DNA from 2 places in the Streptomyces sp. NPDC087215 genome. Region 2 is predicted to be linked to the other one. Evidence: riboswitches for the same ligand, from Rfam matches in the RefSeq annotation. Region 2 holds a riboswitch; the other holds the start of a gene.
The links. Region 2 has a riboswitch for ZMP and ZTP ahead of glyA (serine hydroxymethyltransferase). Riboswitches for the same ligand answer to the same signal wherever they lie in the genome.
Positions count from the first base shown of each region.

Region 1: it holds a riboswitch for ZMP and ZTP, as region 2 does, so the genes downstream of both, ACIO92_RS30395 (bifunctional 5,10-methylenetetrahydrofolate dehydrogenase/5,10-methenyltetrahydrofolate cyclohydrolase) here and glyA (serine hydroxymethyltransferase) in region 2, are expected to answer to the same signal.

Region 1 covers NZ_JBIUZD010000017.1:127,268-130,434, reverse strand. The annotation lists gene ACIO92_RS30400 (GAF domain-containing protein) at 1-1,196, opposite strand, end outside; ZMP/ZTP riboswitch at 1,795-1,901, shown strand; gene ACIO92_RS30395 (bifunctional 5,10-methylenetetrahydrofolate dehydrogenase/5,10-methenyltetrahydrofolate cyclohydrolase) at 1,929-2,792, shown strand; gene ACIO92_RS30390 (hypothetical protein) at 3,158-3,167, shown strand, end outside.
Region 2 covers NZ_JBIUZD010000004.1:90,223-93,389, reverse strand. The annotation lists gene ACIO92_RS13215 (polysaccharide deacetylase family protein) at 1-169, opposite strand, end outside; gene rocD (ornithine--oxo-acid transaminase) at 422-1,630, opposite strand; ZMP/ZTP riboswitch at 1,754-1,844, shown strand; gene glyA (serine hydroxymethyltransferase) at 1,915-3,167, shown strand, end outside.

The sequences.
Region 1 (3,167 bases), on a different contig from region 2:
CGCACACGGCCCGCGAGGCGTTCCCGGAGCCGTACCACCCCGGGGGCGCGGGAGCCCGGCAGCAGCGGACCCGCGTACCCTCCGGCCGCCGCCGCCACGGCCCCCGAGGCCAGTCGCCGGTCCACCGCCGCGAAGTCGGCGTCCACCGTGCCCGCCAGCCGGTACGGACGCGAGCGCAGCACCTCCGGACCCAGGACGGAACGCAGCCGGGACAGCTCCGCCCGCAGCGTCACCGGGGTCACCGACTCGTCCTCGTAGAGCAGCGTGAGGAGTTCCTCGCCGCCCACCCCCTCCGCGCGGTGCGCGAGGACCACCACGATCTCGCTGTGCCGTCTGCTCAGCCTCGTCCGGCGCCCGTCGACCGACAGCACGGCCTCGTCCCGGCCGAGTGCCGTCAGACGCAGCCGTCCCGGCTCGGGGGCGGGTCCCGCGAGGGCCAGGTGTGATTCCGCCGCCCGCGCCACCGCCTGGACGAAGCCCAGGCTGTGCGGGTGCGCGAGCCCGCTGCCGCCCGTGATGTCGATCGCGCCGAGCACCCGGCCGCTGTGCGGATCGTGCACCGGGGCGGCGGCGCAGGTCCACGCGCGCACCGGATGCCGGAAGTGCTCGGCGGCGACCACCTGCACGGGCCGGTCCACGGCGAGCGCGGTGCCGGGCGCGTTCGTCCCCACCGCAGCCTCCGACCAGCGGGCCCCGGCCACGAAGTTCATCCGCCGCGCCCGGCGCAGCGCGGAGGGATGCCCCTCGACCCACAGCATCCGCCCGGCCGCGTCGCAGACCGCCACCAAGTGCTCGCCGTCCGCCGCGTACGCGCCCATCAGCTCACGGACCACCGGCATCGCGGCGGCCAGCGGATGCGCGTCCCGGTGCGCCGCCAGCTCGTCCCCGTCCAGTTCGACCCGCGCGGCCCCGTCAGGGCTCACGCGCGCGCGTGCCGAACGCCGCCACGAGGCGGCGACCAGGGGACGCACCTTCCGGGCACCCGCTCCGGCGGTCCCGGTGACGGGTGGGAGGCTCTCGGAATCCGGGGGTGTGCCGTCGGGAGCGGGGGGTGGGCGGTCCCCGGAGCGGGGAGTCCCCGGGTCCGGGCCTCCGGCGCCCGGCTCCCGCCCCGTCACCGTGTCCGCCCGCCCTGCCATCCGCATACCGCCCAACTCGGCCTCCTCGTCGAGGTCGTCCCGGCCCGTCGCGCTCATCGTCGTGCGGGTGCGAGCCGCCGACAAGCTTCTCGGCGGCCAGGCGATGGGCGCGTGTCCGGGACTCGCCCTTGCGGAGGGAGTGGTGTGACGGGTGGGGCGGAGGGGCCTCCTCCGGGAGTCGAACAGGAGTCGGCCGGGCGCTGACCTGGCACCGACCGTGAGCCGGTCGAGAGCCGACCGTGAGCCGGTCGGCAGCTGCCCCGGAGTCCGCCGGGAGTCCGCCGGAAGTCCGACCGGGACCCGTTCGTGAGTCGGCCGGAACAGCACGGACCACGCAGGAACGGTTCCCCTGCCCACGGTCCTCCCACTCGCCGTCCTCCCGCCGTCGCCCGTGCGGAATCCCCGCAGCACCGAAGGCCGTTCGGCTCGTACGGGGCGCCCGGCTCGCCCGGCCCGTAGGAGACGGCTCACCGAGGCCGACGCCCGCCCGCGCGGCGGGCTTCGCGGGGCGGCGCGCCGTACGGGACCGGCCGCCCGGGGCCGGGCCCACCTGGCCCCGGGCGACTCCATGTCCGATTCCGTCCCGAGGCCCCTGTGGCATCCCGCTGCTCCACCACCCGCCCCCGGCCCCTCTCCGTCATGCTCACGTACAGTGGGGCCGGGCCGTGACTGGCGCTTGAGGTGGATCACCACCGGGGAGCGGCCCGGCGGGACCGCGCCCGGCGCGGCGCCCGTCCGATGCCGTGCGCCTGGGCGAACCACCGTCAGACACGACGCCCAGGAGTTGCCATGTCCACCAGCACCGCCGCCCTCATGGACGGTACGGCCCTCGCTCGCCGCACGGTCGAGGAGACCGCCGCCCGCGCCGCCGAGATCACCCGCCGCACCGGCGTCACCCCCTGTCTCGCGACGGTCCTCGTCGGCGCGGACCCGGCCTCCGTGACGTACGTGAAGATGAAGCAGAACCGGTGCGCCAAGGCCGGAATCCGCTCCCGGCACATCGAACTGCCCGCCGCCACGACGACCGAGGAGCTCGTCGCCGCGATCAGCGCGCTCTCCGCCGACCCCGAGGTCCACGGCATCCTCCTCCAGCACCCCGTCGGCCCGCACATCGACGAACGCGCCGCCTTCGAGGCGATCGCCCCGGAGAAGGACGTCGACGGTGTGACCATGGCGTCCTTCGCGGCCATGGGCTTCGGCCTGCCGGGCTTCGTCTCCTGTACGCCGGGCGGCATCATGCGCCTCCTCGACGCCTACGACGTCGACCCGCGCGGCAAGCGGGCCGTCGTGGTCGGCCGCAGCGCGATCCTCGGCAAGCCCGCCGGACTGCTCCTCCTCGGCCGGGACGCCACCGTGACCTACTGCCACTCCCGTACCGAGGACCTCTCCTCCGTGGTCCGCGAGGCCGACATCCTCGTGGCCGCCGTCGGACGGCCCCACTTCATCAAGGGCGCCGACATCAAGCCCGGCGCCGTCGTCGTGGACGCCGGGTACAACCCGGGCAACATCGGCGACGTCGAATTCGCCTCGGCCGCCGAGCGCGCCTCTCTGATCACCCCGGTCCCCGGCGGTGTCGGCCCGATGACCATCGCCGTGCTCCTCGCCCAGACGGTCGAGGGCGCGGAGCGTCAGCTGGGTCCGCAGGCCGGGTGATGGCGGGGCGGGCGCCGGGGAGGCGGTGGGCCGGGGCGCGGTCGGCGATTGTCACGGTTCTGTACGCGCACGGTGCGGTGGCCGAAAAGGGGTGGCCGCGAGGCCGCCGACGGGCGAACCTGGACGGCGTGTCCCACCCGCCGCCCGCCACGCCGCCGCCCGCCACGCCGTCACCGGACCACGAGCCGACCGCGCCCGAGACGCCCGCTCCGGGAGAACCGCCCGTATCGGGTGTGCCGCTGGTGCGGGGCGAATCGTCCGACTCACCGGAGTCCGTACCTCCGCACGAGCCCGTGCCCGTACGCCCGCGTGATCCCGTGCCCGTGCCTCCGCACGAGCGTGGGTCCGTCCGGCCGAGCGATCCCGTGCCCGTAC
Region 2 (3,167 bases):
TGATGAAGACGACCGGGTCGGTGGTGTCGATGTGCGACACCACCGGGACGGGCGCGGGCCAGGCCGCCGGGGCGGCGTGCACGGGTCCCGCGACCGCGCCGACGAGCGCGAGCGGGACGAGGGCGGCGAGCGCGGCACGCACGGCGTGACGCAGACGGAGTCTCGGCATGGCCGCATCATTGGCCTAGACCAACTGTCGTGTCAATGGCCCGAGTTGGCCAGAAAACTCCGTCGTGGGCCCGCCATCCTCCCCGGAGGGCCGGACCCCGGCCTCCCGCCGCCGTACGACTCCACCGCCGCCCGGCCACGGGCCACACCAGCCCCCGGCCACCGGGCACGCCGGGGCCTGCCCGGCCACCGGGCACGCCCCGGCCACCGGGTGCGCCCGGCCCCCACCGGGCGCACCCGCCCCCGGTCCTCCTCAGCCCTCCGACAGGACCTCCCGCAACTGCTCCAGACCCCAGTCCAGGTCCTCCTTCGAGATGACCAGCGGTGGCGCGATCCGGATGGTCGAACCATGGGTGTCCTTCACCAGGACGCCCCGCTCCATCAGCCGCTCCGAGATCTCCCGGCCCGTGCCCCGCGACGGCGCGATGTCCACCCCGGCCCACAGCCCGCGCCCGCGCACCGCCTCCACCGCCCCGTCGCCCAGGAGCAGCCCCAGCTCCGCGTGCAGATGCTCGCCCAGCTCCGCCGCCCGCTCCTGGTACTCGCCGGTCCGCAGCATCGCGATCACCTCCAGGGCCACCGCGCAGGCCAGCGGGTTCCCGCCGAACGTCGACCCGTGCTCGCCCGGCCGGAACACGTCGAGCACCGACCGGTCCGCGACCACCGCAGACACCGGCACCACACCGCCGCCCAGCGCCTTCCCCAGGATGTACACGTCCGGCACCACCCCCTCGTGCTCGCACGCGAACGTCCGGCCCGTCCGGCCCAGACCCGTCTGGATCTCGTCCGCCATGAACAGCGCGTTCCGCCGGAGCGTCAGCTCCCGCACCCCCGCCAGATAGCCCGCGGGCGGCACCAGCACCCCCGCCTCGCCCTGGATCGGTTCGAGCAGCACCGCCACCGTGTTCTCGGTGACCGCCGCCTCCATCGCCGTCAGGTCCCCGTACGGCACGATCTCGAACCCCGGCGTGTACGGCCCGAAGTGGTCCCGCGCCTCATGGTCCGAGGAGAAGCTGATCACCGTCGTCGTCCGGCCGTGGAAGTTGTTCGCCGCGACCACGATCTTCGCGTGCCCGTCCGGCACGCCCTTCACCTCGTACCCCCACTTCCGGGCGGTCTTCACGGCCGTCTCCACGGCCTCCGCGCCCGTGTTCATCGGCAGCACCGCCTCCTTGCCGCACAGCTCGGCGAGCCCGGCGCAGAAGTCGGCGAAGCGGTCGTGGTGGAAGGCGCGCGAGGTCAGCGTCACCCGGTCCAGCTGGGCCTTCGCCGCGTCGATCAGGCGCCGGTTGCCGTGCCCGAAGTTCAGCGCCGAGTAACCGGCCAGCATGTCGAGGTAGCGGCGCCCCTCGACATCGGTCAGCCAGGCGCCGTCCGCCGTCGCGACGACGACCGGCAGGGGATGGTAGTTGTGAGCGCTGTGCGCCTCCGCGGAAGCGATCGCGTCTTGTGTGCCCGACACGGGATCTCCGTTCGTCCTGCGGCTCGGGGGACGACCCCCGACGAGGGGGTGTGGCCCCTGTTTCTATCGTCGCTCGGATGCCGGACGGGGAAACCTCGCGCGCGGCGCGCCCGCTACGCTGAAAACACGCACGGCGACTGGCGTACGGGGAAGCGACCCCGGGGGAGCCGTGCGCGGCAGACCACACGGGACGCCGCCCGCCTGGGCGTCACGGGACCGATGTCCCGGTGGCGCCGCGCTCCGCACGCCGTCCCCGGGACCCCCGAAGCCCGGAGGACACCACCGTGACCGCTCCGCAGCACCCCGCACTCACCGCCGCCGACCCCGAGCTCGCCGCCCTCGTCGGCGCCGAGGAACGGCTCCAGGCCGAGACCCTCCGTCTCATCCCCAGCGAGAACTACGCCTCCGCCGCCGTCCTCGAAGCCTCCGGCACCGTCCTCCAGAACAAGTACAGCGAGGGCTACCCCGGACGCCGCTACTACGAGGGCCAGCAGAACATCGACCTGATCGAGACCCTCGCCGTCGAACGGGCCAAGGCCCTCTTCGGCGTCGGCCACGCCAACGTCCAGCCCTACTCCGGGTCCCCGGCCAACCTCGCCGTGTACCTGGCGTTCGCCGAGCCCGGCGACACCGTCATGGGCATGGCCCTGCCCATGGGCGGCCACCTCACCCACGGCTGGGGCGTCTCCGCCACCGGCCGCTGGTTCCGGGGCGTCCAGTACGGCGTCCGCCGCGACACCGGGCGCGTCGACCTCGACGAGGTCCGCGACCTCGCCCTGCGCGAACGCCCCAAGGTGATCTTCTGCGGCGGCACCGCGCTGCCCCGCACCGTCGACTTCGCCGCCTTCGGGGAGATCGCCCGCGAGACGGGCGCCGTCCTCGTCGCCGACATCGCGCACATCGCCGGGCTCGTCGCGGGCGGCGCCCACCCCTCTCCCGCCGGACACGTCGACGTGATCTCCACGACCACCCACAAGACCCTGCGCGGCCCGCGCGGCGCCCTCCTCATGTCCCGCGAGGAGCACGCCAGGGCCCTCGACAAGGCGGTCTTCCCCGGTCTCCAGGGCGGCCCGCACAACCAGACCACCGCCGCCATCGCCGTCGCCCTGCGCGAGGCGTCCGGGCCCGGCTTCCGCGACTACGCCCACGCGGTCGTCGCCAACGCCCGCGCCCTCGCCGAAGCGCTCCTGGCCCGGGGCTTCGACCTGGTCTCCGGCGGCACCGACAACCATCTGATCCTGATCGACCTCACCGGCCGGGACGTCCCCGGCAAGACCGCCGCGCGGGCCCTCGACCGGGCCGGGATCGTCGTGAACCACAACACGGTCCCGTACGACTCCCGCACGCCCTTCGACCCCTCCGGCATCCGCATCGGCACCCCGGCGCTCACCTCCCGGGGCCTCGGCACGGAGCACATGGCCGCCGTCGCCGACTGGATCGACCGCGCCGTCAAGGCCGCCGGGACCGGCGACGAGGACACCCTCACCGCCGTCCGCGCCGAGGTCGCCGACCTGATGGCCCTCCACCCGGCACCCGG